DNA from 2 places in the Methylobacterium sp. PvP105 genome. Region 1 is predicted to be linked to the other one. Evidence: predicted binding sites of a transcription regulator. Region 1 holds the regulator's gene; the other holds the start of a gene.

Region 1 (15,054 bases):
AGGGCGCCGTCATCGACCCGTCGGGCATGATCGGCGAGGCGCTCAGCGTCGACCTGCACGTCGTCACCAGCGAGCTCGCGGCCGCCCGCAACGTCATGCTGGCGGTGGAGCACTGCCACCTCGGCGTCGAGGCGGTGATCGCCACGCCCTACGCGGCCGGCCTCTCGGCGCTGGTCGACGACGAGGCCGAGATGGGTGTCTGCGTCGTCGACATGGGCGGCGGCACCACCAGCGTCGGCGTGTTCTCCGGCGGCCACCTCGTGCACGTGGACGCCCTGGCGGTCGGCGGCCACCACGTCACCATGGACATCGCCCGCGGCCTCTCCACCCGCATGGCGGCGGCCGAGCGGCTGAAGACCCTCTACGGCTCGGCCCTCTCCACCCCCTCCGACGACCGCGACATGATCGCCGTGCACGGCGTCGGCGAGGACGAGGGCGAGGCGCCGGCCCACATCCCGCGCTCGCAGCTCGTGCGGATCATCAAGCCGCGCGTCGAGGAGGTGGTCGAGCTGGTGCGGGACCGCCTGCGCGACGCGGGCTTCGCCGCCCAGGCCGGGCGGCGGGTGGTCCTCACCGGCGGCGCCAGCCAGCTCGTCGGCCTGCCCGAGGTCGCCCGCCGCGTCCTCCAGGGTCAGGTGCGGATCGGACGGCCCCTCGGCATCCGGGGCCTGCCGGAGGCCGCCAAGGGTCCGGCCTTCTCGGCGGCGGTCGGCCTGCTCGTCTACCCGCAGGTGGCCCATGCCGAGCATTTCGAGCCGCGCGGGCACGGCGCCTTCGCGGCGACCGGGACCGACAACTACCTGAACCGGGTCGGCCGCTGGCTCCGGGACAGCTTCTAGGTTTCACGCCCGCCCGCTCGCGCGGGGGGATCGAAGGGAATCCGGCGCCCAGGCGTCGCACGGACAGCACAGTTAGCGAGAGGCTCGACACCATGGCCATCACCCTCCAGGCGCCGGACATCCGGGAACTCAAGCCCCGCATCACCGTCTTCGGCGTCGGTGGCGCCGGCGGCAACGCCGTCAACAACATGATCGAGTCGGGCCTGCTGGGCTGCGAGTTCGTCGTCGCCAACACCGACGCGCAGGCGCTCACCTCCTCGAAGGCCGAGCGGGTGATCCAGATGGGCCTGGGCGTGACCCAGGGCCTCGGCGCCGGCTCGCACCCGGAGGTCGGCTCGGCCGCCGCCGACGAGGTGATCGACGAGATCCGCGACCAGCTCTCCGGCGCCCACATGTGCTTCATCACCGCCGGCATGGGCGGCGGCACCGGCACCGGCGCCGCCCCGGTCATCGCCCGCGCAGCCCGCGACATGGGCATCCTGACGGTCGGCGTCGTGACGAAGCCGTTCCAGTTCGAGGGCATGCGCCGCATGCGCACCGCCGAGTCCGGCATCCAGGAGCTGCAGGCCGCGGTCGACACCCTGATCGTGATCCCGAACCAGAACCTGTTCCGGGTCGCCAACGAGAAGACCACCTTCGCCGACGCCTTCGCGATGGCCGACCAGGTGCTCTACTCGGGCGTCGCCTGCATCACCGACCTGATGGTGAAGGAGGGCCTCATCAACCTCGACTTCGCCGACGTGCGGGCGATCATGCGCGGCATGGGCAAGGCCATGATGGGTACCGGCGAGGCCTCCGGCGAGAAGCGCGCCAACCGCGCTGCCGAGGCCGCCATCGCCAATCCGCTCCTCGACGACGTGTCGATGAAGGGCGCCCGCGGCCTGCTGATCTCGATCACCGGCGGCTCGGACCTGACCCTGTACGAGCTCGACGAGGCCGCCACCCGCATCCGCGAGGAGGTCGATCAGGACGCCAACATCATCCTGGGCGCCACCTTCGACGAGAGCCTGGACGGCATCATCCGCGTGTCGGTGGTCGCCACCGGCATCGAGCCGGCCCTGATCTCGGCGAACTCGCCGAACAACCCGGCCATCGCCGAGACCGAGCAGCGCATCGCCGAGGTTGCCGAGCGCCTGCGCGCCGAGGCCCGCTCGCGCGCCGCCTCGCCGGTGCCGAGCATCCGCACCGAGTCGGTCGCCCCGGCGCCGAGCTCCGCCCCGGCCCCCGCGCCGCTCTCGGCCCCCGAGATGCGCCCCGAGTCGCGGATGGAGACCCGCATCGAGGCCGCCGCCCCGGTGACCCGCGACGACGTCGTGCTCGCCCCGGTCCAGGCCCGCGCCGCGGCGCCGTTCGTCCCGGCCCCCGCGCCGCAGCGCGTCGAGGCGGCGCCCGCCGTCGAGGCCGGCCCGTTCGTGCCGCCGCGTCCGGCCGCCCCGACGGGCACGCCGCTCGCCCGCGCCCCGCGCATGCCGCAGATCCACGAGCTGCCGCCGATCGCCCAGACGCAGATCATGGCGAACCGCGCTGCCGAGGAGACTGCCCCGGAATCCAAGCGGACCTCGCTGCTGCGCCGGCTCGCGACCGTGGGCTTCGGCGGCCGCCGCGAGGACATGGACGGCGCCCCGGCGGCCCGTCCGGCCTCGGCCGTCGCCCCGCAGCCGCACATGGGTCAGCCGCACATGGGTCAGCCTCACGTGCCGCCGGCCCCGCGCGCTCCGGCCGCGCCCGCGGTCCCGCAGTACCGCCCGGCCCAGGGCAACCTCGACGCGCAGGGCCGGGTCGCGCCTCAGCCGCGGATGATGGACGACGATCAGCTCGAGATCCCGGCCTTCCTCCGCCGCCAGGCGAACTGACCGGTCCGGGTCTCCAACACGGCCTGGGGCTGGCGGGAAACCGCCGGCCCCTTCGCGCTGCAGCAAAGCAACTCATGGTTGTTGCAGTGGTATGGTGACTTCGACAAGGCTGTGCACCGCGCCTCCCGAGCCGGGGCGCATGGTGCATCCGCGCCACAGAACGGCCGCGGGTTAGTCACGTATTAACCAACCTTTAAGCCATTGGTGAAGCAGCGCTTTGCGGTGACGGACCGCTAAGCGTGTCTGTAACAGACCGTAAGAATCCGTGATTTGGCTGCCCTGTGCGGCGCAGCTATAGAAACCATGTGATCGAGACGACACGCGGCAGGACACAACCTGATCGCGTGGGCTAGGGCATCAAGCAGCGGACGGATCAGTCAGTTTCTCCTCACCTCCAGTCGGGGTGACGGGATCTGGTCGCGCCCGGGGGCTAAGGAATGCGAACGCATAAACAGACGACCCTCAAAGGGCCGGCGACTCTCTCGGGGATCGGAGTTCACTCCGGCAACCCCGCCGAGATCACCATTCGACCCGCTCCGGCCAATCACGGCATCGCCTTCCTCCGCACCGGTACCACCCACGGCAACGATCGCCTGATCAAGGCGCATCACGCCCTCGTCTCCGCCACCGAACTCTGCACTGTCCTGGGCGACGTCGAGACCGGCGCCGTCGCCACCGTCGAGCACCTGATGTCCGCCCTCTACGGCCTGGGCGTCGACAATGCTCTGATCGAGATCGACGGCCCCGAGATGCCGATCCTCGACGGATCCGCGCTCCCCTTCGTCCAGGCGATCGACCAGATCGGGATCGCCACCTGCGACACGCCGCGCCGCTGGCTCAAGATCCTCCGACACGTCCGCATCGAGGCCGGGACCTCCTTCGCGGAGCTGCGCCCGATCGATCGCGGTTTCCGCCTCGACGTCGAGATCGATTTCGAGAGCCCGGTGATCGGCCGCTCCCGCAAGGCGATGGACCTGTCGCCCGCCACCTATCGCCGCGAGATCGCCGGCGCCCGCACCTTCGGGATGATGCGGGACGTGGAGCGCTACTGGAAGGCCGGCTTCGCCCTCGGCGCCTCGCTGGAGAACACCGTGGCGGTCGGCGAGACCGCGGTGGTCAATCCCGAGGGCCTGCGCTTCCAGGACGAGTTCGTCCGCCACAAGATCCTCGACGCCATCGGCGACCTCGCCCTGGCCGGCCTGCCGATCCAGGGCGCCTACCGCTCCTATTGCGGCGGCCATCGGATGAATGTCGGGGTGCTGTCCGCCCTCTTCGCCGACCGGGCGAACTACGCCGTCGTCGAGGCGCAGGGCTCGCGCCGCGAGACCGTGCTGTCCGAGCTCGGCGTCGGCCTCGGCATCGCCGCCTTCGCGGGCGACCTGTAGCCCCTGTGACCGGCGGGACACAGCCCGCGACCGATCCTGGCCGCCGCAGCCTTGCCGCTTTCGTGCCCGAATCGAACGGCAGGGTTTAACGGTCCGTGAACGGCGGGCACGGCCCGGGGCGGGCCGGATCCACCCACGCGATGGCATGACGGCGCGAAACGGCGCCGGTTCCGGGAAAGAGCGCCAGATGCCTGTCACCATTCGTCATCGCCGGGCAGCGGCCTTCGCGGTGCCCTTCGTGGCCGTCCTCGGCCTGGGCCTCGGCGGCTGCGACTTCGACCCGACCAGCATCTTCGCCGAGAAGTACAAGCCCGAGGTCGTGCCGGACGTCCCGGCCGACAAGCTGTACAGCGACGGTCTGGCGAAGCTCGAGGACAGCGACTACGAGGGCGCGGTCAAGAAATTCGACAATCTGGACAAGCAGTACCAGTATTCCGAGTGGTCCCGGAAGGCGCTGCTGATGACGGCCTACGCCAATTACGAGGGCCAGAAGTACGACGACGCGATCAGCGCCTCGAAGCGCTACCTGCAGCGCCACCCGGCCAGCAAAGATGCCGCCTACGCGCAGTATCTGATGGCGATGTCGAACTACAAGCAGATCCCGGACGTCACCCGCGACCAGGAACGCTCCGAGAAGGCGCTCGTCGCGCTGCAGGAGCTGGTCCAGAAGTACCCGACGTCGGAATACGCCGCGGACGCGAAGGCGAAGATCCAGATCACCCGCGACCAGCTCGCCGGCAAGGAGATGGAGATCGGCCGCTTCTACCTCGAGAAGCGCAATTTCCCGGCGGCGATCAACCGCTTCCGCGACGTGGTCGCCAAGTATCAGACCACGCGGCACGCCGAGGAGGCGCTCGAGCGCCTGACCGAGGCCTACTGGGCGCTCGGCATCACCCAGGAGGCGCAGAACGCCGCCGCGGTGCTCGGCCACAACTTCCCGGAGAGCCCCTGGTACAAGGACGCGCACGCGCTCCTGGCCCAGAACGGGGTCGAGCCCCGCGAGGAGAAGAGCTCGTTCCTCTCGAAGATCTTCCGCACCGTCACCGGCAAGACCGCCTCGGCCGAGTAGGCCGCCCGGCCCGCCCGGGGCCGGGACGCGAGAGATCGAGGCCCGGAGCCGCCGCTCCGGGCCTTTCCCATTGCGGCCCCCGGCGCGTTGCACCATCCGCGCGGTGCGACGCATTTTTGGGGTGAATCCGAGCCGCGGCGGCCTTATGTCTGCGGTCCCATCCTGAGGAATCCCCGTCGCCGCATGCTGGCGCAGCTCGCGATCCGCGACATCGTCCTGATCGACAGGCTCGAACTGAATTTCCGATCGGGGCTCAGCGTCCTGACCGGAGAGACGGGCGCGGGTAAATCGATCCTGCTCGACGCCTTCGCCCTGGCGCTCGGCGGCCGCGGCGACGGCCGTCTGGTCCGCCACGGCGAGGCGCAGGGCGCGGTCACGGCCGTGTTCGATCTGCCCCTCGATCATCCGGCGCGCCGGATCGCGGCCGAGGCCGAGATCGACACCGAGGGTGACCTGATCCTGCGCCGGACCCAGATGGCGGACGGCCGGACCCGCGCCTTCGTCAACGACCAGCCCGTGGGCGTGCAGGTCCTGCGGGCGATCGGCGCGGCCCTGGTGGAGATCCACGGGCAGCACGACGACCGGGCGCTGGCCGACCCCGCCTCGCACCGGGCGATCCTCGATGCCTTCGGCGGGCTTCAGAGCCAGCTCGCCAAGGTCGCGGCCGCGTCGCGGGCCGTGCGGACGGCCCGCACCGAGCTCGCCGAGCACCGCGCCCGCGTGGAGGCCGCCCGCAAGGAATCCGACTTCCTGCGCCACGCCGTGGAGGAGCTCGCCGCCCTCGCGCCGCTCGCGGGCGAGGAGGCCCAGCTCGCCGAGCGCCGCACGATCATGCAGCAATCCGAGAAGGTCGCGCGCGAGCTCAACGAGGCGCTCGAGGCCGTCGGCGGCCCCCATTCCGGCGTGCCGCACCTCTCGGCCGCTTTGCGCAAGCTGGAGCGGCGCGCCGCGCAGCTGCCGGCCCTGGTCGACCCGTGCGTGAACGCCCTCGACGCCGCCATGGTCGCCCTCGACGAGGCCCGCGCGGTCCTCGAGGCGGCGGTGGCCGAGACGGAGTTCGACCCCCGCGACCTGGAGCGCGTCGAGGAGCGGCTCTTCGCCCTGCGCGCCGCGTCGCGCAAGTACGATGTCCCGGCCGACGACCTCGCGGCCCTGGCGGAGCGCTACGCCGGCGACGTGGCGGCGATCGATGCCGGCGAGGCGGCGCTGGCCGGACTGGAGCAGGCGCTCGCGACGGCGGAGGCCGCCTATACCGAGGCGGCCGAGAAGCTCAGCGCCGGCCGGCGCCGGGCGGCCAAGCAGCTCGACGCGGCCGTGAAGGCCGAGCTGCCGCCGCTCAAGCTGGAGCGGGCCCGCTTCATCACCGAGATCGCCACGGACCCGGACTCCCGCGATCCGGCGGGAACCGACCGGGTCGAGTTCTGGGCCCAGACCAATCCCGGGACCAAGCCCGGCCCGATGATGAAGGTCGCCTCGGGCGGCGAGCTGTCGCGCTTCATGCTGGCGCTGAAGGTCGTGCTGGCCGACAAGGGCTCGGCTCCGACGCTCATCTTCGACGAGATCGATACCGGCGTGGGCGGCGCGGTGGCGGACGCCATCGGGATGCGGCTCGCGCGGCTGGCGGCCACCGTGCAGGTGGTGGCGGTGACCCACGCCCCCCAGGTCGCCGCGCGGGCCGAGACGCATTTCCTGATCGCCAAGGCGCCGGTGAAAGGGGCCAGCCGCGTCGCCACGCGCGTGGCGAGCCTGCCGGTCGCCGAGCGCCGGGAGGAGATCGCCCGGATGCTGGCGGGCGCCACCGTCACCGACGAGGCCCGGGCGGCCGCGGCGCGGCTCCTGCAGGGCGCCGACGCGTAGTCGGGCGACAACCTTAACCGTTGGTTGAAGGTAATGATTCGTTAACCATTCATCGTGAGAGTACGGCCATCCCGGTACCGCGGCAGGTTTGGGCGGTGGAAGGGCGGGAGGGAGCCATGAAGCCGTCAGTCGTCGAGTCCGATGGGTCTCTGCCTGCGGGACAGCCTCTGAAGCGGGCGGTCGACACCCGCCAGCTCGGCCTCACGCTCCGCACGGTCTACGAGGGCAGCGTCGACACGCAGCCGATCACCGACACGCATGTCGAGCTGCTCCTGCGCCTGCGCCAGAAGGAGCGGGAGCTGCGCCGGGCGGTCTGACCCGGCACCGCGGGCGCTACCAGCGGCGCGCGCCCGGCCGCCGACGATACTCGGCCGCGCGAATCAGCGTCAGCACCCGGTCGAGGCTCACCAGCAGCTCCGCCTCCTCGACGCGCGCCGCCGAGGCCGCCTCCGGATCGCGGCTGAATTTCTGACGGGCCTGCGCCAGCGCCAGGGCCCGCTCCACGGCTTCCCGCTCGGCGTGCAGGGCCTGCCAGGCCGGATCGGATTCCGTCGCTGCACCCACCTCGTCGCCGCCCACGATCCGCGCGTCCTTCTGCTGCCGGCTGCCGCTCCTGGCAGAGAGGAACGCGCGAGAGCCCGGAACCGTGCCGCGCCCGGGCGGAGCGCCGTGTCACCCCGCGTGTCATCCGGGTGTCATCTACTTGTCGTAACCGCCCGGCCATCGGGCGGCCGGCGCTGGGTCTCTTCGGAAGATCGGCCGCAGGGCTCTGCCGCGGGCATGGGCTTGCCGGCGGGGCAGCGCAGGCTCTTGCCCGACGGCAACGGAGATTCCTTTGAGACCCTTCGCTTACGCGCTCGCCGTCGGCCTCGCGACGGTTCAGCTGGCGTCCGCGGCGCTCGCCGCCGATATCACCGGCGCCGGCGCCACGTTCCCCTTCCCGGTCTACTCCAAGTGGGCCGAGGCCTATCGCAAGGAGACCGGCTCGGGCCTCAACTACCAGTCGATCGGCTCCGGCGGCGGCATCAAGCAGATCCAGGCCAAGACGGTCGATTTCGGCGCCACGGACGCGCCCCTGAAAGCCGAGCAGCTGTCCAAGGACGGCCTCGTCCAGTTCCCGACCGTGATGGGCGGCGTCGTGCCGGTCGTGAACATCCCGGGGATCGAGCCGGGCAAGCTCAAGCTCACCGGCGACGTGCTGGCCGACATCTACGCCGGCAAGATCGCGAAGTGGAGCGATCCGCGGATCGCCAAGCTCAATGACGGGCTGAAGCTCCCCGACGCCAACATCACCCCGGTCTACCGCTCCGACGCGTCGGGCACGACCAACATCTTCACCACCTACCTGTCCCAGGTCTCCGAGCCCTGGAAGAAGGAGTACGGCGCGGCCACGACGATCTCCTGGCCGGTGGGTCAGGGCGGCAAGGGCAACGAGGGCGTCACCGCCACCGTGAAGCAGGTGCCGAACGCGATCGGCTACGTCGAGTCGGCCTACGCCAAGCAGAACAAGCTCTCCTACGCCCTGCTGCAGAACAAGGCCGGCAAGTACCCGCAGCCCGACGACAAGGCGTTCCAGGCCGCGGCCGCCAGCGCCGACTGGAAGGCCGCCCCGGGCTTCGGCATCTCGCTGACCAACCAGCCGGGTGAGGAGGCGTGGCCGATCACGGCGGCGACCTTCATCCTGGTCCACAAGGACGCCGCCGATCCGGCCAAGTCCGCCGCCGTGCTGAAGTTCTTCGACTGGGCCTACAAGAACGGCGACAAGCTCGCCACCGACCTCGACTACGTCCCGCTGCCGGACAACGTCGTCGAACTGATCCACCAGGAGTGGAAGGACGTGAAGGGCAAGGACGGCAAGCCTGTCCTCAACATGTGAGCGTGGCCGGGAGGAGGTGAGAACCTCCTCCCTCGCTTCCGGGAACGCAGCGCGCTACCACGCCCCCCTTCGCAGAGAACCGCGGATGCCCGCTTTGACCGAATCGATCGCCCTCGGCCGAACCCGTACCGCGACCGCGCGGAAGGCGCCGAGCCGGAGCCTCGACACGCTGTTCCGGACCTGCTCGTACGGCGCGGCCCTGCTGGTGCTGCTCGTGCTCGCCGGCATCCTCGGCTCGATCCTGTACGGCGGCTGGCCCGCCTTCCGCGAGTTCGGCTTCGGCTTCCTGACCTCCAGCGCCTGGAACGTCGGGACCGAGCAGTACGGCGCCCTGGTCGCGGTGATCGGGACCGTCGCCTCCGCCTTCCTGGCCCTGCTGATCGGCGTGCCGGTCTCGCTGGGCATCGCGGTCTACCTCACCCAGCTCTGCCCGGGCTGGGCCCGCAAGCCGGTCGCCATGACGATCGAGCTGCTCGCCGCCGTGCCGAGCATCATCTACGGCATGTGGGGCCTGTTCGTGTTCGCGCCGCTCTTCGCGCGCTACGTCCAGATCCCGGTCTCGAACCTCGTGGAGGGCATGCCGATCGTCGGCACGCTGTTCTACGCCCGGGTACCGTCGGGCGTCGGCGTGTTCACCGCCGGGATCATCCTGGCGATCATGATCGTGCCGTTCATCGCCTCGATCGCCCGGGACATGCTCGACCAGATCCCGACCGTGCTGCGCGAGAGCGCCTACGGCATCGGCTGCACCACCTGGGAGGTCGTGCGCCACGTGCTGGTGCCGCAGGCGGCGGTCTCGATCATCGGCGCGATCATGCTCGGCCTCGGCCGGGCGCTCGGCGAGACGATGGCGGTGACCTTCGTGGTCGGCAACGCCAACCGGCTCTCGGCCTCGATCTTCGACCCGAGCTCGACCATCGCGTCGCGCATCGCCAACGAGTTCAACGAGGCGGACGGCCTCCAGCTGAACGCGCTGATGGCCCTGGGCTGCATCCTGTTCGTGATCACCTTCGTGGTGCTCATCATCGCCCGGCTGCTGACGCGCCGCGTCAAGGCCGCCTGAGGAGCACGCGCGATGGTTTCCTCCAGCACGATCGCCCCGGCCGCCCAACGCCGCCCCGGCCGCGTCCGCCAGGGACGCCGCGTCGCCGACCGGGCCCTGCGCGTCGCCTGCACCGCCGCGACGGTGGTGGGCGCCCTGGTCCTCGGCTCGATCCTGGTGATGCTGATCGTCCAGGGCGTGCGCGGCTTCACGCCCACCCTGTTCACCAACCCGACCCCGGGCCCGGGCTCCGAGGGCGGCGGCATCGCCAACGCGATCCTGGGCAGCCTCGTGCTGACCGGGATCGGCATCCTGATCGCCACACCGGTCGGCGTCATGGCCGGGACCTTCCTCGCCGAGTACGGGCGCGGCTCGAAGCTGGCGGCCCTGATCCGCTTCCTCAACGACGTCCTGCTCTCGGCGCCGTCGATCCTGATCGGCCTGTTCGTTTACACGCTGATGGTGCGGCCGATGGGCACCTACTCGGGCTGGGCCGGCGGCGTGGCCCTGGCGATCATCGCCGTGCCGGTGATCGTGCGCACCACCGAGGACATGCTGCGCCTCGTCCCCGGAACCCTGCGGGAGGCCGGCGCGGCGCTCGGCGCGCCGCCCTCGACGGTGATCATGAGCGTGACCTGGCGGGCGGCCTCGGCCGGCATCGTCACCGGCATCATCCTGGCGCTCGCCCGCATCGCCGGCGAGACCGCGCCGCTGCTGTTCACCGCGCTCAACAACAATTCCTGGTTCTCGGCCAACCTGATGGGCGGCGTCGCGAACCTGCCGGTGATGATCTACCAGTTCGCCCTCTCGCCCTACCCGAACTGGCAGGGCCTCGCCTGGGCGGGCGCGCTCCTGATCACCGCGACCATCCTGGCGCTGTCGATCATCGCGCGCCTCGTGATCAAGCCGCAGGCCTCGCGCTGAGCCCCCTTTCGAGGACACGACGATGAACGCCGCCTCCGCGATCCCGACGGTCGAGCTGAACCGCAACCGCGCCGAAGAGGGCGGCCCCGTGCGGATCGCCGTCAAGGACCTGAACTTCTACTACGGCAGCTTCCACGGGCTGAAGGACGTCAACCTCAACTTCCACGACCGGCAGGTGACGGCGCTGATCGGCCCCTCCGGCTGCGGCAAGTCCACCCTGCTGCGCTGCTTCAACCGGATCTACAGCCTCTACCCGGAGCAGCGCGCGGAGGGCGAGATCCTGCTCGACGGCGAGAACATCCTCAGCCCCTCCGTCGACCTGAACGAGCTGCGCTCGCGCATCGGCATGGTGTTCCAGAAGCCGACGCCGTTCCCGATGTCGATCTACGACAACGTGGCCTTCGGCCTGCGCCTCTACGAGAAGCTGCCGAAATCCGAGCTTGACGGCCGGATCGAGGAATCGCTGCGCAAGGCCGCCCTCTGGGACGAGGTGAAGGACAAGCTCCGGCAGCCGGGGACCGGCCTGTCGGGCGGCCAGCAGCAGCGCCTGTGCATCGCCCGGACGGTGGCGCAGCGTCCGGAGGTGATCCTGTTCGACGAGCCGACCTCGGCCCTCGACCCGATCTCCACCGGCCGCATCGAGGAGCTGATCGAGCAGCTGCGCGACGAGTTCACCATCGTGATCGTCACCCACAACATGCAGCAGGCGGCGCGCATCTCGCAGTTCACCGCCTTCATGTATCTGGGGCAGCTCGTCGAGTTCGGTCCGACCAACCGGATGTTCATGAATCCGACGGAGCGCCGCACGCAGGACTACATCACCGGCCGCTTCGGCTAGTCTGCCGGGCCGCTCCGGTCCCGGGACCGCCGCTCGCGTCTCCGGCGCGTCGGCGGATCCGCAAACCTCCCGGAGGGCCGTCCCCGGGACCCCATCGAAGGATCCGCCATGCCCGGCCATATCGTCACCTCCTACGACACCGACTTGGAGAACCTGCGTCGCTCGATCTCGGAGATGGGCGGCGTCGCCGAGAAGATGACCGCGGAGGCGACCGATGCCCTCGTGCGCCGGGACGACACGCTCGCCCAGGCGGTGATCCTCGCCGACAAGCGCCTCGACGCGCTGCAGCGGGACATCGAGGAGCGCGCCGTGCTGCTGATCGCCCGGCGCCAGCCGCTGGCGATCGACCTGCGCGAGACCATCTCGGCGATCCGCGTCTCCGGCGATCTCGAGCGGATCGGCGACCTCGCCAAGAACGTCGCCAAGCGCGTGGTGGCGATCTCCGACCAGGCTCCGGCCCAGAAGATCGTGCTCGGCGTGCGCCACATGAGCGACCTCGCCGAGGGCCAGCTCAAGGACGTGCTCGACGCCTACGCGAGCCGCGACGTCCAGGCGGCCCACGACGTCTGGGAGCGCGACGGTGAGATCGACGCCCTGTACAATTCCCTGTTCCGCGAGCTCCTGACCTACATGATGGAGGACCCGCGCAACATCTCGTTCTGCACGCACCTGCTGTTCTGCGCCAAGAACGTCGAGCGCATCGGCGACCACACCACCAACATCGCCGAGACGATCCACTACCTCGCCACGGGCGAGACCCTGGCGGGCGACCGGCCGAAGAACGACGCGTCGAACTACGCGACGGTGGACGGACTCCAGGCGCCGTGAGCCCCCGACCCCGGCCTTCCTGCGGGCATGGCCGGGGCCAGTAACCGTGCAGGTTGAGGCCGGGCGGCGCCTCCTGCACCATCCGCGGGACCGCCGGTAGAACGAGTCGTCGAACGTGAGCATGCAAGTCCTGATCGTCGAGGACGAGGAGGCGCTGACCACGCTGCTGCGCTACAACCTGGAGGCCGAGGGCTTCCTGGTGGATTCGGCGGCGCGCGGCGACGACGCCGAGCTGCTCCTGGCGGAGCGGATCCCGGACCTCGTCCTGCTCGACTGGATGCTGCCCGGCCTCTCCGGGATCGAGCTGTGCCGCCGGATCCGGGCGCGCCGGGAGACCGAGCGCCTGCCGGTGATCATGCTCACCGCCCGGGGCGAGGAGGGCGACCGCGTCCGCGGTCTCGGCACGGGCGCCGACGACTACATCGTCAAGCCGTTCTCGGTGCCGGAACTGCTCGCCCGGATCCGCGCGCTGCTGCGCCGGGCCAAGCCCGCCCACGTCTCGGACCGGCTGGCGGCGGGCGATTTGGAGCTCGACCGCACCGGCCACCGCGTCCGTCGCGGCGGCGAGGAGCTGCATCTGGGCCCGACAGAGTTCCGGCTGCTGGAATTCCTGATGCTGGCGCCGGGCCGGGTCTTCTCCCGCGAGCAGCTCCTCGACGGGGTCTGGGGCCACGACGTCTACATCGACGAGCGCACGGTGGACGTGCATGTCGGGCGGCTGCGCAAGGCGCTGAACGGCCCGCGCCAGGCCGACCCGATCCGCACGGTCCGCGGCTCGGGCTACGCCTTCGACGAGACCTTCTCGCTCGAGGCCTGAGGCGGCCCCAAGGCGCGTCGGAGCGACAGATCGCTCCGGCGCGCCGTCTCTGCTCAGGCGCCGGGGACCGCGGACGGGTTCAGCGCGCCAGCGCCGCGCTCCGTCCCGCGGCGGCCGGCACCGCCTCCAGCGCCGCCAGGACCGTCCCCTCGGTCAGGATCTGCGGGAGCACCTGGGGCTCCCCCGTCCCGGTGTAGAGCAGGTAGAGCGGGACGCCGCTGCGCCCGTGCTTCTCCAGGAGGCGGGTGATCTCGGGGTTCTGGTTGGTCCAGTCGCCCTTCATGTAGGTCACGCCGCGCTCGGCCATCGCGGACCGCACCGCCCTGGTGTTGAGCGAGGTCGCCTCGTTGACCGCGCAGGTGATGCACCAGGCGGCGGTCATGTCGACGAAGACGGGGCGGTGCGCGTCGAGAAGGGCGTCGAGGCGCGCCTGCGTGAACGGCTCGACCCCGTCGGCGGCGGCCTGCGCCGCCGGCGCGGCGCTGCTCCGGGGCAGGGTGACGGCGAGGGAGGCGACCGCGATCAGCGCCAGCGCCGCGGCGGCCTGCGCGATCCGACCCGTCCGCGGCGCGGCGGCGCGGCCGTGCTCCCAGGCCCAGGCGGCGAAGCCCACGAGCACGAGGCCGATCAGCGCCGCCAGCTGCCCGCGCGGGTCGACCTGCTGCGCCAGCACCCAGATCAGCCACGCGACGGTGGCGTAGACCGGGAAGGCCAGCACCTGCTTGAGGGTCTCCATCCAGGCGCCCGGCCGCGGCAGTGCCCGCAGGGCCGGCGGCCAGAGGGTCAGGAGCAGGAAGGGCAGGGCGAGGCCGAGGCCGAGGCTGGCGAAGACGGCGAGCGCCACGCCGGCGCTCTGGGTCAGCGCGAAGCCCACCGCCGAGCCCATGAACGGCGCCGTGCAGGGCGTCGCCACCAGGGTGGCGAGCACGCCCGTGAAGAACGAGCCGCTCAGGCCGGCGCGCCGGGTGAGGCCGTCGCCGAGGCCGGCGAGCCGCCCGCCGACATGGACCGCGCCGGAGAGGCTCAGGCCCATCGCGAACAGCAGGTAGGCGAGCCCCGCGACCACGGCGGGCGATTGGAGCTGGAACCCCCAGCCGATCGCGGCCCCGCCGCTCTTCAGGCCGATCAGCGCGGCGGCGAGCGCCAGGAAGCTCGCCAGGACGCCGGCCGTGTAGGCGAGGCCGTGGAGCCGCAGCCGGGCCGGCCCCTCGCCCGCGTGCCGCACGAGGCTCAGGACCTTGATCGACAGGACCGGGAAGACGCAGGGCATCAGGTTGAGGATCAGGCCGCCGAGGAAGGCGAAGGCCGCGGCGGTCGCGAGGGTCAGCGCGTCGAAGTCGGAGGTTGCCGGCGCGGTCGAGGCCGGGTTCGGCGCGGTCGGGGCCTGCGCCGCGGCGGCCGGGAGCACCGGCTCGTCCCCGTACGCGAAGGCGAGCCGGCGGGTCCCGGCGGCGTCGACCTCGTCGACCGTCAGGACGCCGGGCAGCGCGGTGGGCACCGGATCGGTCGGGCTGCTCCGCGCGAGGGTCAGGTGCAGGCCGGTCTCGTCGACGGTCATCACCTGGGCGGCGGCGTTGTCGATCGCGGTCTCGGCGTAGGGGAAGTACGCGGCGTTGCGGAGCGCCTCGGGCTTGAGACCGGTCGCGGCGAAATCGAGGCGCAGGGTGTCGCCCTGGCTCGACAGGCGCAGGGGCCAGAGCGCCGGCACGGGCAGCGCGGCGCGCGC
Region 2 (15,054 bases), 1.8 Mb from region 1:
CACCCGAGCGCGCGAACCGGACGCCGTACGATACGAGCCGTCCGGGCCATCCTGTCATCCCGAGGTGCCGGAGCGCAGCGGAGGCCTCGAAGGAGGGCTCCAGCTGGCGCGCGGTGGCTCGAGCCCTCCTTCGAGGCGGCCGCGCCGCACCTCAGGCCGCACCTCAGGATGAGGGGGTGGATGGGACGGACCGCCCGCTGCGCGGCCTCCTTCAGCGCGCCGCCGGCCCGATGATCGCCCGGCGCAGACGGGTCGAGATCCAGTCGATCGCCGCCACGGTCACGAGGATCATCAGCACCAGGAAGGCGACCTGCTGCAGCTCCAGCACGCGGATCAGCTCGGTGAGGTACTGGCCGATGCCGCCCGCGCCGACGATGCCGATGATCGTCGCCGAGCGGGTGTTCGACTCGAAGAAGTACAGGACCTGGCTCGCCAGCACCGGCAGCACCCCGGGGATCAGCCCGAAGCGGATGCGGTGGAGCGCCGAGCCGCCCGAGGCGACGACGCCCTCGCCGGCGCGTCGGTCGCAGGTCTCGATCGCCTCGGAGAACAGCTTGCCGAGCGCCCCGAAATCCGAGCACGCGATCGCGAGCGCCCCCGCGAACGGGCCGAGGCCGACGACGTTGATCCAGATCAGCGCCCAGATCAGGACGTCGACCGAGCGCATCACGTCGAGGCCGCGGCGGACCGCGAACCGCGCGAACGGGTTGGGCACGACGTTCCGCGCCGCCAGGAACGCCACCGGGAAGGCGAGGATCGCCGCCGTCAGCGTGCCCAGGAAGGCGATGCCGAGGGTCTCGCCCAGCGCGTGCAGGAAGGTCCAGAACTGGCCCTCCGGCGACGGCGGCAGCATCAGCACCGCGAAGGTGCCGAGCCGCCCGAGACCGTGGAGGATCCGCGCCACCGAGAAGTCGAGGCGCCAGGCGCCGAGCGCCGCGAGCCCCACCAGGACGACGAGCAGGGCGGCGAGCCGCGCCCGCCCCGGCCAGTCGGTGCGGAACTGCGCGGGGTAGCGCGCGCGCAGGCGGGCGAGGTCGGCCCGGGCCGCCGCCCGCAGGGCCTCGGGACGCGCGCTCATCGGGCCTGCTCCGCGCCGATCAGGCGGTGGCGGACCCGCTCGGTGACGAGGTCGATGCAGAAGACGGTCAGGATGATCAGCACGAGGATCGCGCTCACGTCAGCGTAGTAGAAGTTGCGGATCGCCACGAGGAATTCCTGGCCGATGCCGCCGGCGCCGACGAAGCCCATCACCCCGGCCCCGCGCACGTTGATCTCGAAGCGCAGCAGCGCGTAGGAGGCGAAGTTCGACAGGACCTGCGGCAGCACCGCGAAGCGCACCGTCTGGACCCAGGTCGCGCCCGAGGCCGACAGGCCCTCGACGGGGCGCATGTCGATGTTCTCGACCACCTCGGAGAACAGCTTGCCCAGCGCCCCCGTGGTGTGGATCGCGATGGCGAGCACGCCCACCATCGGGCCGAGGCCGAAGGCGATCACGAAGATCAGCGCGAACACCACCTCGGGGACGGTGCGGCACAGTTCCAGGAGGCGCTTGGCGCCGACGCGCAGCGCGCGCGACCGCACGAGGTTGGCGGCGGCCACGAAGCTGAGGGCGAAGCCCCCGAGCCCCCCGAGCAGCGTCCCGAGATAGGCCATGAGCAGGGTCTCGCCCAGCAGGCCCAGCCATTTGGGCAGGCCCCAGTACCAGGCGCGGACGTCCTCCAGCGGGTGATCGAGGCCGATCGGCGGCAGGATCTGCTGGATGTAGGCGGTGAACTTGCCGATGTTCTCGGCGAGGACCAGCGGCCGCACCTCGGCGATCAGCCCGGCGACCACGGCGAGCGCCGCCACCAGGGCGAAGCCCGCCAGCGTGCGGCGGCGGGCTTCCCCGGTCGCCGCCGCGTAGAGGCCGGAGAGGGCGGCTGCCCGCTCCGGCGACAGGGGTGTCAGACCGCGCAAGGCGGGCGGCTCCGGATCAGGACTTCCGGCGCTGCTCGTCGTTGAAGCGCAGCATGTCGATGATCGGCTGGTAATCCTTGAGGGTCACCGGCGTGAGATCCTGGTCCTTGCCGTCGGAGAGCCGGTCGAACGCGGCCTTGTCGGCCTTCGGCAGGGCCACGAAGGCGTCGCGGATCTTGGCCTTCAGGTCGTCCGGCAGGCTCGCCAGCACGGCGAATGGCCCCTCCGGCAGGAAGTCGGACTTGAACACGACGCGGAAGTCCGACTGCTGCATCGGAGTGCCGTCGGGCTTCTTGAGCATGCCCTTGGCGGCCATGCGGGTGACCATCGTGTCGGTCTCGGAATTCCACAGGTTGGCGGCGGCGTCGGCGGTGCCCTGGGTGAGCGCCAGCACGGCGTTCTCGTGGCTGCCGGCGTAGAAGGTCTTGCCGAAGAACTTCTCCACGTCGTAGCCGGCCCGCTTCAGGAAGAAGCGCGGCGCCTGGTTGCCCGAGGTCGAGTTCGGATCGACCAGTGCGAGGTTCTTGCCCTTCAGATCCTCGACGGTCTTGTAGGGGCTGGAGGCCAGCACGTAGACCACCGAATAGTAGCCCGAGGCGCCGGTCTCGTGCTTCTGGTTGACGATCGGCTCGATCTTCACGCCGGTCATCACGGCCCGCGCGAAGGAGGCCGGCCCGTACCACGCGATCTGGATGTTGCCGGCCCGCTGGCCCTCGATCACGGCGGCGTAGTCGCTCGCCACCCGCAGCTTCACCGGCACGCCGAGCGTCTTGGTCAGGTAGGCGGTGAGCGGCGCCCACCGGTCGGCGGTGCCCGAGGCGTTCTCCGCCGGGATCACGCCGAGCGTCAGCTCCGGATACTGGGCCTTCCAGTCCTGGGCGGCGGCCGGCAGGCCGAGGAGGGCGAGGGCCGCGGCGGCAGCGAGGGTGCGTCGGGTGATCATCGGGTCGTCCTTCGTGGCGGCGTCGGCGAGGTTCGGCCGGCCAAGGGCCGGTCGGGCGTTTCCAGAGCGGTGCTCGTTGGCAGTGCTCGTTGGCAGTGCTCGTTGGCGGTGTTCGTTGGGGCCCGGGGCCCGGATCAGGCGCCGAGGGCGGCCTCGCGGACCGGCCGGGCCGGCACGAGACCGGGCCGGCCCGGCATCGCGGCCCGCTGCTCCGCCTCCCGCTGCGCGGAATCGTCCAGCACCTCGCCGGCCTCCAGGCCGTAGAGCCGGCGTGCCACGTCCTCGGTCAGGTCGAAGGGGCCGCCCTCGAACACGACCCGCCCGGCCGCGAGGCCGACGAGGCGGTCGCAGTAGGCGCGGGCGAGGTCGAGGGAGTGCAGGTTGCACAGCACGGTGATGCCGTAGCGCCGGTTCACCTCGGCCAGCGCGTCCATCACCAGGCGGGTGTTGCGCGGGTCGAGGGAGGCGACCGGCTCGTCGGCGAGCAGGATCTCGGGCTCCTGCACGAGGGCGCGGGCGATGGCGACCCGCTGCTGCTGCCCGCCCGACAGGCCGTCGGCCCGCTGGCCGGCGAACTCGCCCATGTCGAAGCTCTCCAGGGCGGCGAGGGCCATGGCCCGGTCCTCGGCGGACCATTGCCGGAGCAGGGAGCGATAGGTCGGCACGTGGCTGAGGCGCCCCATCAGCACGTTCGTCATCACGTCGAGGCGGCCGACGAGGTTGAACTGCTGGAAGATCATGGCGCAGCGGGTGCGCCATTCCCGCAGGGGACGGCCGCGCAGGGTCGTCACCTCGCGGCCCTCGTGGAGGATGCGCCCCGAACTCGGGTCCGCCAGCCGATTGATGAGGCGCAGGAGCGTCGACTTGCCGGCGCCCGACCGGCCGATCACCCCGACGAAGCTGCCGGGCTCGATCCGGAGCGACACGCCGTCGACGGCGCGCCGGTCGCCGTACTGGCGCGTGAGATCCTCGATAACCAGCATGCAACCATCCGCCGCGGAGTGGCCGCACGTAAACGCCGGTTTCACGACGATTGGATGACGTATTCGGAACGATTATATTTGCCGGCGCAACATCTCGGTTATTTCGATAGCCGACTTAATCTTCGCAGCGCTCCAGGAACGCCTCGATCGGCAGGCCGCGGAAATCCGGCAGCGCCCGGCGCAGGCGCTCGTGGTCCCAGTCCCACCAGGCGAGGCGCATCAGGCGGGCGGCGATCGCCTCGGGGAAGCGGCGCCGGACCGGCCGGGCGGGATTGCCGACGACGATCGTGTAGGGCTCGACGTCGCGGGTGACGATGGCGCCCGCTCCCACCACCGCGCCGGTGCCGATCGTGCGCCCCGGCAGGACGACCGCGCCGTGGCCGATCCAGACATCGTGGCCGATCGCCACCGGGCTCGCCCGGCGCCGGTCGAAGAAGGCGGGCTCGTCCGATTCGTCCGGCCAGTAGGCCCGCGCCCGGTAGGTGAAGTGCGCCTGGGAGGCGCGCTCCATCGGGTGATTGCCGGGATTGATCCGCACGCTGGCGGCGATCGAGCAGAACTTGCCGATCGCGGTGTAGATCACCTCGCCGTCCTCACCGATGTAGGAATAGTCGTCGAGGATTGTCTCGGTGAGCCGGGTGCGGGCGCCGACCTCGGTGTAGCGGCCGAGGCGGCTGTCGACGACCCGGGCGCTCGGATCGAGCGCGGGTTCGAGGCCGAGGGGGCGGTCAACCACGGGCTTCTCCGAAGGGCAGGCGCGCCAGGAGCCGGAACGGCTCCGACCCGTCCTGGATCAGGAGGCTGACGGCGTCGATCCGCAGGGGCTCCGGCCCCGCGGCGCCGTAGGCTTCGGACAGGCGCCGGTGCCAGGAATCGCGATCCGCCTCCGGCAGGGCGTCGGTCAGGGTCATGTGGAAGCGGAAGGCCTCGAACACGTACGGGTAGCCCCAGCGCGCGAGGAGCGCGCGGCCGCGCGCGTCGAGGCGCTCCGGGCGGCGCTTGGCGCGCTCGGCCTCCGTGAGCGGCGCCCGGAACGGGTCCAGGGCGGCGACGCATTCGGCCGCCAGCAGCCCCAGCTCCGGCGGCGGGGCCTCCGGCACCAGGGCGAGGAACGGTCCGAGGGCGGCGACCCGGAGCGGGCCCACCGCCACCGGCGGGTGCGCGGCCGCGAGGTCGCGGGCGGCGGCGACGAGGTCGGCCTCCGCGGCGCACGGGGCGAGGCGCAGCGGCGCCTTGAGGGTGGCGTGGAACCCGTAGACCCGCGCGCCCGCCGTGACCGCCGCGAGATCACCGAGCCCCTCCGGGTGCGCGACCGGCAGCCCGGAGACGTTGTCGGTGCCGAGGACCGCGCGCCCGAAGGCTTCGAGGCGGGATCCCGGGGTGGGCAGCCAGTAGAGGGCGTAGCGGCGCGACACGTCAGGGCCTCCGATCGCCGGGCGGTCAGGCCGTCGGCGCGTAGGAGCGCGCGCCGGCGGCCCGCCGGGGGCGCACGTCCATGGCGTTGCCCCGCCACACGATGGCGCTCCGCATCCAGGCGCCGAGCCAGATCGCCGGGATCAGGGCGTCGCGCGCCAGGAAGGCCGCCAGCGTGCGGGGCGAACGGTGCCAACCCGCGCGGACCGCGAGCCGGTGCTCGGCGGCATAGCACAGGGCGGCGAGGCCGGCAGCGCCGGCGAGGCCCGCGAGGCTGCCGGCCCAGAGGGCGACGAGGAGCGCCGGCAGCAGGACGCCGCTGCCGATCTCGGGGGCGAAGAACAGCGGGAAGGTCACGCGGCGCAGGCGCGCCCAGCGCAGCTGCCGCGCCCAGACCTCCCGGAAGCCGCGCGGGCCGAGCGGCTGCTCGAACGGGCTCGCCACGAGGTGGACGCGCTTGCCGGCGGCGCGCACGAGCTTGGTGGCGGCCGCGTCCTCCGCGATCTCGGCGGCGAGCGCCTGGAGCCCGCCCTGCGCCTCCAGGAAGGGCTTGTGCCAGAGCATGCTCTTGCCCTGCGCGAAGCCCAGGCCGAAGGCCTCGGCGGCGTATTGCCAGCGCGCCTGGAGGGTGTTCAGGAAGGCGCACTCCACCTCCGCCATGAAGCTGCCCGGGCGGGCGCCGGCCGGGGTGGAGCAGACGAGGCCGGTATCGTCGCGCCACGCCGCCTGGAGCCGCTGGAGGTAGTCCGGCGGCATGGCCACGTTGGAATCGGCGAGCACCACCCAGTCGTGGGCGGCGGCGCGCCAGCCGCGCAGGCAGTTGTTGAGCTTCGGGTTCGCGCTGACGCGCTCGTCGCCGCTGATCAGGCGGGCCGGCACCTGCGGGTGGGCCTCGATCAGGCGCTCCACCATCGGCACGATCGGGTCGGCCGGGTCGGCCACGCAGAAGATCAGCTCGTAGGCCGGGTAGTCGAGGCGGAAGCTGCGGACGAGCATCTCCTCGCTGTACGCCTCGACCCCGCGCAGCGGCCGGACCAGGGAGACGGGCGCGCCGGCGGGGAATTGCGACGGGCCGTGGTTCCGGCCGAGGCGCCGGGCCGCGACGGCGATGCTGCCGGCCTGGACGAGGGCCAGGAGCGCGCCGAGGGACAGGGCCGGCACCGTGGCGTCAATCATGCGGATCCCTCGTGCGATCGGGCGAGCGGTCCGGTCCGCTAGCGGCTCGACCGCGTCAGGCGTGTGACAGCGCCGCCCGGCGCTCCCGGTCCCGGTCACCGACGCGGCGCGTCGCGTCGCGGGCCGTCACGGGCCGTCACGGGCCTGCCGTCGCCCGTCACCCAACCGTCACCGCTCCATCTTAATCCCGGCTCACCACCACGTAGAATTCCGCGAGGGTTCATGTCCGATTCCGCCGTGATGCCGTCGGGGGCGGTGGGAGGCCGGCGGGCGGGCGGTCCGCGCCTCGACCACGGGACGCATCTCGGCGGGGTGGTCGCGTTCCTCCTCGTCCTGGTGGCGGGCCTCGGCTACGCGGTGGTGAGCCTCGTCGCCGACATGAACGCGGTCGGCGAGGCGCCCCTGGCCTACGGCGCCTTCGCGCTGCTCGGCCTCGCCCTGCTGATCGCCCTCGCCTTCGAGTTCGTGAACGGCTTCCACGACACCGCCAACGCGGTCGCCACGGTGATCTACACCCACTCGATGCCGCCGCTCGTCGCGGTGATCTGGTCGGGTGCCTTCAACTTCCTGGGCGTGATGCTGTCCTCGGGCGCGGTGGCCTACGCGATCGTGACGCTGCTGCCCGTCGAGCTGATCCTCAACGTCGGCTCGCACGCGGGCTACGCGATGATCTTCGCGCTCCTGCTGGCGGCCATCATCTGGAACCTCGGGACCTGGGCCTTCGGGCTGCCGAACTCGTCGTCCCACGCGCTGATCGGCTCGGTGCTCGGCGTCGGCCTCGCCAACCAGCTGATGAACGGCGGCGACGGTACCGCGGGCGTCGACTGGACCCAGGCGCTCAACGTCTTCAAGGCGCTGCTGTTCTCGCCGGTCTGCGGCTTCGTGCTCGCGGCGCTGCTGCTGCTCGCCCTGAAATTCACGGTGCGCCGCAGGGACCTCTACGAGGCGCCCGAGGGCGACGCGCCCCCGCCCCTGTGGATCCGCGGCCTGCTGATCCTCACCTGCACGCTGGTCTCGTTCTTCCACGGCGGCAATGACGGGCAGAAGGGCATGGGCCTGATCATGCTGATCCTGATCGGCGCCGCCCCCACCGCCTACGCGCTCAACCGCACCATGGCGGACGACACGACGCCCGCCTTCGTGCAGGCCTCGACGGCGGCGAGCGCGGTGTTCTCCGCCCGCGCCCCCGGCGCGGCGGTTCCGGACGCCGCCGCCGCGCGCCGGACGGTGACGGAGGCGCTCAAGACCAAGGCGCTGAACACGCCGCCCGTCTACGCGGCCCTGGCGGCGCTCTCCGACGACATCGCCGCCAGCGTCAAGAATTACGGGGCGATCCGGACGGTGCCGGCCGCCCAGACCCAGAACCTGCGCAGCGACATGTATCTCGCCGCCGACGCGGTGCGCGTGCTGCCGAGCGCCGGGGCCGACTTCTCGGAGACCGACAAGGCGGACCTGAAACGCTACGCGGGCCTGCTGAACGACGGCACGCGCTACATCCCGGGCTGGGTGAAGGTCTGCGTCGCCCTGGCGCTGGGTCTCGGCACCATGGTCGGATGGAAGCGCATCGTCGTCACGGTGGGCGAGAAGATCGGCAAGACCCACCTGACCTACGCGCAGGGCGCCTCGGCCGAGATCGTCGCCGCCGGCACGATCGGGCTGGCCGAACTCTACGGCCTGCCGGTCTCGACGACCCACATCCTGTCCTCCGGCGTCGCCGGCACCATGGCGGCCAACGGCTCGGGACTCCAGATGTCCACGGTGCGCAACATGGCGCTCGCCTGGGTCCTGACCCTGCCGGCGGCCATCACCCTCGCGGCCGTGCTGTTCTTCATCCTGCGCCACGTGTTCTGACGCGGGCTCGGCCCGGGCGGGCCGGAGACCGCGGTCCGCCTCCGACGAGGCGGCCCGGTCTCCGGCTTCCTGCAGCGCCCCCCGACGCTTCAGGAACTCGCCATCGCCCGCACGAAGGCCAGGCAGGTCCGGCGCGCCGCCGGACTGTCGATCGTCACGAACGCCGACACGAGGTCGGCCGCCTGGGTCATGGCCGCGTCGGGCCGGTCGGCATCCGGGTAGAAGCTCGCCACCGGCACGTCGAGGATGCCGGCGATGCGGCTCAGGGCGTCGCTGGCGCGCGCCGTCTCCGGGGACGGCGTGCGGGTTCGGGCCGGATCCGCGGAAGCGTCGGGCGCCATCGCTCAGGCCGCCTTGTGGCCGAGCTGGATCGCCCGGGCGATCTCCGAGCGCCGCGCGGCGTAGCCCGGTGCCACCATCGGGTAGTCGGCCGGCAGGCCGTACTTCGCCCGGTAGCGCTCGGGGGTGAGGCCGTGCGCGGTGAGGTGGCGCTTCAGGGTCTGGTAGGACCGGCCGTCGATGAAGCTGATCAGGCCCGTGTCTTGGATCGACGCTTCGACCTGCGGCTGGCTCAGCCCGACCCCGCCGAAATCGGACGGCGCGCGGCGGAGCACCGCGATCGCCGCGTGCACTTGGTCGATCAGCGCCGGCAGGGCCGTGACCTCGATCGCGTTGCGCGAGACGTAGGCCGCGACGATCGCGCCGACCTTCTCCAGCATGAAAGTTGAACGGTGGTCGGTAAGGTGGTCCATCTGAGACATCGCTGTTCGAGGGCGTCCCACCATTCGGGCCTCGTCCCCGAGCGGCCGGCTCGCACCGGGTGTCGCGCGGAGGAAGGCTGAGCAACGGTTCAGCCGGCGGGACATTTCTACCTCAAGTTGATTTCTCTCCGTTTCTTGAGGCTGCAGATAATATACAATATGAGCGGACGGCGGTTTGTCCGACGGCGCGAGGTTTTTTGCTCCACCGCGCAACGGACGGCATTCCGGCCATGGTTACTGATGTGTTCACTGTTTTCGGCCGCCGAGATCGGTGCCCGAACTCGACTTCGGCATCGGCGGTCCCGCGTCGCGCCCGCTCGGGCCGTCCCGCCCGCTTCGGCCGGTCCCTGCGCCGGGCGCGCGGTGGGCCTCGCGTCTCGGTCCCAGCGGGCTGTCGCGGGATCGGGTCCATGCGGACTTCGGTCTCGACCGCCGGCGGACAGGGCCGCACCCATGGCGGAGATCGGGTTGGACCTCCGCGTCGCCGGTCTCGCCGGGCGGACGGCCCGGGAGGTGCCCCGGCCGATCCGCGGCAGCGGCGCGGTCCCGCGGGCGAGGGCCTATGGCGCGGCCGTCCGCGGCGATCCCGACCCCGACCCACCCCGGTGGACCTGTCGCCGCGCCGGCCGGTCCGTGCCTCGGCCGAGGCGCGCGGCATCGCCAGCCACGCCCACACCGCCCGCCGCTTCAAGGTCCGTCGCGGCCTGAAGCCCCGCGACGACCGCTGGCGGCCCGCGCCGCCGCCCGAGATGGGCCGCCCCGGCCGCGCCGGGGCGGCGGGCCGGCTCACGCCGCGCGGTCGCTGCGGCGCAGGCTCGCCGGCATGGCGAAGAGCGCCAGCCCGGCGGCCACGAGGCAGAGCACGCCGATCCCGTAGAGCGCGGGCGTCGTCGAGCCGGTGAGATCCTTCACCCAGCCGACCATCACCGGGCTGACGATGCCGCCGAACTGCCCGAGCGTGTTGATCAGCGCGATCCCGCCGGCCGCGCCGACGCCGGTGACGAGCTTGGCCGGCAGCGTCCAGAAGGTCGGGATCGACGCGACGATGCCGGCCCCCAGCAGCGCCAGGGCGAACATCAGCGGCACGATGTGCTTGTCGAACAGGCCGGCGCCGAAGAAGCCGAGCGCCGCCGCGATGGCGAGGCCGGCGACGAATTTCGGCCGCTCGCCCGAGGCGTCGGACAGGCGTCCGATCACCACCATGCTGATCGCCCCGCAGATGTAGGGAATCGCCGTCAGGAAACCCACCGAGGCCGCCTGCCCGCCGCTCGCGGTCTTGATCAGGTCCGGCCCCCAGAAGTTCAGCCCGTAGGAGCCGATCTGGAGCAGGAAGTAGATCAGCGCGATCAGCAGGAAGCCCGGCTGCTTGATCGCCCCGATCAGCGAGTGGTCGCCGATATCCCGGTTGTGGTGGGCGATCCGGCTCGACAGGAGCGCCTTCTCGGGCTCGGACAGCCAGCGGGCGTCGGCGATCCGGTCGTCGAGGCGCGTCAGCACGAGCATTCCGAGCACGAGGCAGGGCAGGCCGCCGGCCAGGAACAGCCATTGCCAGCCGGCGAGGCCCCCGACGCCGTTGAGGCCGCCGAGGATCAGGCCCGCCACCGGCGCGCCGAAGATCCCCGAGAAGGCCGAGGCCACGAACATGAACGAGGTGATGCGGCCGCGATGCGAGGCCGGGAACCAGATGGTCAGGTAGTAGAGGATGCCGGGGGCGAAGCCCGCCTCCATCGCGCCGATCAGGAAGCGCAGGGCGTAGAAGTGCCACTCGCTGCGGATGAAGATCATCAGCGCGGTGGCGATGCCCCAGGAGATCATGATCCGGGCGATCCAGCGCCGCGCCCCGACCCGGTAGAGGAACAGGTTCGAGGGCACCTCGAAGATCACGTAGCCGACCACGAACATGCTCGCGCCGAGTCCGTAGGCGACGTTGCTGAAGCCGAGGTCGCTCTGGAGCTGGAACTTGGCGAAGCTGATGTTGATGCGGTCGAAGAACGCGAACATGTAGCAGATCATGATCAGCGGCATGAGCCGCCACGCGACCTTGCGGACGACGCCGGTCTCCGTCACCGCGCCGGTCTCGGCGGCGGCCGGCGACCCGGACAGGGCTGCAATCATGGTTTCCTCCGTGGTGTGTTCTTGAGGGACGTGTCTTGGGCGGTGCCGCCTTCGGACGGGCGGCTTTCCGCGAAGTCAGGTTCGGGCGCAGCTCACGGCACACGACGGCGATGCCGCCTTCGCCGGACGAGGCGCGGGTCCCCTCTCCCGTTCGGGAGAGGGACAGGGTGAGGGATCAGGTCTGTCCGGATGAGAAGCGTCCTGCCGGCACGTCGACGGTGTGCCACATCCGGAGAGTTCTCATCCCTCACCCCGACCCTCTCCCGTTCGGGAGAGGGAGCGCGTCGCGTCCGACGCGTGGGGCGGGCCATTGTAAGGCCGCCCCTCTCCGTCTCCGGCTCAGGCCGCCCGGGCGGGGGCCGGATGCAGGTCGCAGGGCCGTCCGGCCTTGGCGACCTGGCCGGGCACGTCGTGGCCGACGAGGCGCGGCAGGTCGCGCGACAGGCCGATCAGCGCCGGGAGGTCGAGGCCCGTCGGCACGCCCATCTCGTGGGCCATGCTGACGAGATCCTCGGTGCAGATGTTGCCGGTGGCGCCGGGCGCGAACGGGCAGCCGCCCAGGCCGCCGAGCGCCGCGTCGAAGCGCCGGGCGCCCGCGTCGTAGGCCGCCAGCACGTTGGCGAGGCCGAGGCCGCGGGTGTTGTGGAAGTGGAGCGTCAGGCGGCCGGGACCGACCAGGGGCAGGACCCGCGCGACGAGGCGGCTCACCTGCCGGGGATTGGCCATGCCGGTCGTGTCGGCCAGCGTCACGCCGTCGACGCCCAGCGACAGGTAGCGCTCCACCTGCGCGACGACCGTGTCGGCGGGCTGGTCGCCCTCGAACGGGCAGCCGAAAGCCGTCGCCACCGTGGCGTTGGTGCTGACGGGGGCGCCGCGCACCGAATCCATGATCCGCGCGAAGCCGGCGATCGAGTCGGCCGGACTCATGCCCATGTTGGCGCGGTTGTGGGTCTCGCTCACAGAGGCGACGAGGTTGATCTCGTCGACCCTGGCGGCGAGCGCCCGCTCGGCGCCCTTCGGGTTCGGCACCAGGGCGACGTAGACGGTCCCGGGCCGGCGCCGGATCCCGGAAAAGACCTCGGCCGCGTCGGCGAGGGCCGGCACCGCCTTCGGCGAGACGAAGGACGAGACCTCGATCCGGCTGAAGCCGGCCTCCGAGAGCGCGTCGATCAGGCGGATCTTCTCCGGGGTCGGCACGAAGACCGGCTCGATCTGGAAGCCGTCCCGGGTCGCGACCTCCTGGACGATCAGCGCGTCGCCGCTCATGCCACCGCTCCCTTCTCGCGCAGCGCGGCGATGCGCGCCGGGTCGAGACCGAGCTCGGCGAGCACGGAATCGGTGTGGGCGCCGAGGGCCGGCCCCTGCCAGCGGACTTCGCCAGGCGTGTCGGAGAGCTTCGGCACGATGCCGGGCATCTTCACGGCCGTCCCGCCGGGCAGCTCCGCCTGCAGGATCATGTCGCGCGCCTGATAATGCGGATCGGCCACGATGTCGGCGACCGAGTAGATGCGGCCGGCGGGCACGTCGGCGGCGTCGAGGACGGCGAGCGCCTCCTCCACACTCTTCGTCTTCGACCAGTCGGCGATGGTGCCGTCCAGCATGGCCGACTGCTTGGAGCGGCCCTCGTTGTTGCGCAGGGCCGGGTCGTCCGCGAGGTCGGGACGGCCGATCGCCGTCATCAGGCGGCGGAAGATCGGGTCGCTGTTGCCGGCGATGACCACGTAGCCGCCGTCCCGCGTCGGGTAGGTGTTCGACGGGGTGATGCCCGGCAGGGCGCCGCCGGTGCGGGTGCGGACCTCGCCCAGCAGGTCGTACTCCGGGACGAGGCTCTCCATGACGTTGAACACGCTCTCGACGAGGGAGACGTCGATCACCTGACCGGCGCCCTGCCCGGTCTTCACGCGCAGCAGGGCCATCAGCGCGCCGATGACGCCGTGGAGCGAGGCCAGGGTGTCGCCGATGCTGACGCCGACCCGGGCCGGCGGGGAATCCGGGCTGCCGGTGGTGAAGCGGATGCCGCCCATCGACTCGCCGATGGCCCCGAAGCCGGGCCGGTCGCGGTAGGGGCCGGTCTGGCCGTAGCCCGAGATCCGGACCATCACGAGGTTCGGGTTGAGGGCGGAGAGCACGTCCCAGCCGAGGCCGAGCTTCTCCAGGCCGCCGGGACGGAAGTTCTCGACCACCACGTCGGCGCTCGCGGCGAGCTGCTTGACGATGTCGAGCCCCTCGGGCGACTTCAGATTGACGGCGATCGACTTCTTGTTGCGCGACTGCAGGTACCACCAGAGCGAGGTGCCCTCGTGCATCTTGCGCCACTTCCGGAGCGGGTCGCCCTCGCCCGGGGCCTCGACCTTGATCACCTCGGCGCCGAACTCGGCCATCAGCCGCGTCGCGAAGGGCGCGGCGATCAGCTGACCGAGCTCGAGAACGCGGATACCGCTGAGCGGACCGGACACGGCTTTCCTCCATCGTTTGTTGCCCCGGAGATAGGGCCCTTCCGGTGGCCAAGTCCAAACGCCATGCACCACCGTGCGTTCGCCGCCGGAGAACGCACGCTCAGCGACCGGCAGCCCGGAGATGCTCCAGCAGGAGCGCCGCCGCGGGCGGCAGGGCGCCCGGGCGGACCACGAGGCGCAGCGTGCGCTGCGCCCAGGGATCGGTGAGCGGCACCGCCGTGAGGCGCATCGGCGGCCCGAGCAGGGCGTAGACGCGCTCCGGCACGGTGCCGAGCCCCAGGCCGACCTGCGCCATGCGGCAGATCGCGTCGAAGCTCGGCACGTGCATCCGCAGCCGCAGCGGCCGGCCGAGGCGCCGGGCCTCGTCGCGCAGGGCGGCGTAGATCGAGCTCTCCGCGTGCAGCCCGACATGGTCGTAGTCGAGGCTGTCGGCCAGCGCGACGGCGCCGCGGCCGCTCAGGGGATGCCCGGCCGGCATCACCAGGACGAGGCGGTCGCTCCGGTACGGGTAGGCGGTGAGGCCGCGGGTGTCGGTGTTGTCCGCGCAGAGGCCGAGATCGGCGAAGCCCTCCTCGACGCCGGCGACGACGCCGCCGCTCGGGCGCTCCTCGAGGTCGACCCGGATCCCGTCCTGCGCGGCCAGGAAGGCCTGCAGGTCCTCGGGCAGGAACTCCACGATGGCCGAGAGGTTGGCGAGCACCCGCACGAAGCCGCGCACGCCCCGGGCGTGCTCGGCGAGTTCCAGGGCGATCTGCTCGGCGCTCGCCAGCATCCGGCGCGTGTGGTGCAGCAGGGTCTCGCCGGCCGGCGTGAGCCGCATGCCGCGCGGCTCGCGGGTGAGCAAGGTGCAGCCCAGCGCGTGCTCCAGTTCGGCGAGGCGCTTGCTGACCGCCGAGGGCGCGATCGCCGCGCGGCGGGCCGCGCCGTTCAGCGTCCCCTCCGCGCAGATGGCCGCGAACAGCCGGAGCGTCTTCAGGTCGAGGCGGCTGAGGGTCGCGGCCGCGGGCAGGTCGGCGGACATCCGGCGGCGCGGTGCGGGCGGGCCGTCAGTCGCGGGAGCCGACCGGCTGGCCGTAGGTGCCGAGGCCGGCCTTGGCCCCCTCGCGGTTGACGAGGCCGAACCGCAGCACCGCCTGCTCCAGGTAGTCGATCGCGTCGACGAGATGGGCGCGCGCCTCGGCGATGCTCTCGTCCCCCTCCTCGACCGGCGTCTCGGCGAGCTTCACGGCGGCGATCAGGACGCGGTCGCGCTCGTCCTCGATCCGCGGATCGCGGGCGAGGTGGCCCCGGACGCGGGCGTCGAACGTCTCGATGACCGACCAGGGCAGCGCGTCCTTGCCGGCCGGCGCCCGGTACGCCCGGGCGTGGCGCCGCGCGTCGGCGCTGGCGGCCCTGACATG

The links. The regulator PhoB, encoded in region 1, activates phosphate uptake and scavenging genes when phosphate is short. The targets are predictions, from matches to a motif close to TGTCATNNANCTGTCAT.
Region 2: the regulator PhoB is predicted to act here: its motif matches at 6,627-6,643, upstream of J3A75_RS25735 (inorganic phosphate transporter).

What each region holds. Positions count from the first base shown of each region.
Region 1 is NZ_JAGIPA010000001.1:3,507,145-3,522,198, reverse strand. Features, by position in the region: gene ftsA (cell division protein FtsA) at 1-839, shown strand, start outside; gene ftsZ (cell division protein FtsZ) at 932-2,692, shown strand; gene lpxC (UDP-3-O-acyl-N-acetylglucosamine deacetylase) at 3,130-4,077, shown strand; gene J3A75_RS17230 (outer membrane protein assembly factor BamD) at 4,265-5,146, shown strand; gene recN (DNA repair protein RecN) at 5,330-7,003, shown strand; gene J3A75_RS17220 (hypothetical protein) at 7,120-7,320, shown strand; gene J3A75_RS17215 (hypothetical protein) at 7,337-7,582, opposite strand; gene pstS (phosphate ABC transporter substrate-binding protein PstS) at 7,839-8,879, shown strand; gene pstC (phosphate ABC transporter permease subunit PstC) at 8,965-9,942, shown strand; gene pstA (phosphate ABC transporter permease PstA) at 9,955-10,845, shown strand; gene pstB (phosphate ABC transporter ATP-binding protein PstB) at 10,868-11,683, shown strand; gene phoU (phosphate signaling complex protein PhoU) at 11,792-12,511, shown strand; gene phoB (phosphate regulon transcriptional regulator PhoB) at 12,633-13,328, shown strand; gene J3A75_RS17180 (protein-disulfide reductase DsbD family protein) at 13,408-15,054, opposite strand, start outside.
Region 2 is NZ_JAGIPA010000001.1:5,276,020-5,291,073, forward strand. Features, by position in the region: gene phnE (phosphonate ABC transporter, permease protein PhnE) at 212-1,078, opposite strand; gene phnE (phosphonate ABC transporter, permease protein PhnE) at 1,075-1,956, opposite strand; gene phnD (phosphonate ABC transporter substrate-binding protein) at 1,973-2,899, opposite strand; gene phnC (phosphonate ABC transporter ATP-binding protein) at 3,034-3,882, opposite strand; gene J3A75_RS25720 (chloramphenicol acetyltransferase) at 3,998-4,618, opposite strand; gene J3A75_RS25725 (DUF1045 domain-containing protein) at 4,611-5,297, opposite strand; gene J3A75_RS25730 (ceramide glucosyltransferase) at 5,323-6,471, opposite strand; gene J3A75_RS25735 (inorganic phosphate transporter) at 6,694-8,322, shown strand; gene J3A75_RS25740 (hypothetical protein) at 8,412-8,663, opposite strand; gene J3A75_RS25745 (MucR family transcriptional regulator) at 8,667-9,074, opposite strand; gene J3A75_RS25750 (MFS transporter) at 9,870-11,198, opposite strand; gene J3A75_RS25755 (hydroxymethylglutaryl-CoA lyase) at 11,538-12,464, opposite strand; gene J3A75_RS25760 (CaiB/BaiF CoA transferase family protein) at 12,461-13,654, opposite strand; gene J3A75_RS25765 (LysR substrate-binding domain-containing protein) at 13,755-14,675, opposite strand; gene J3A75_RS25770 (hypothetical protein) at 14,701-15,054, opposite strand, start outside.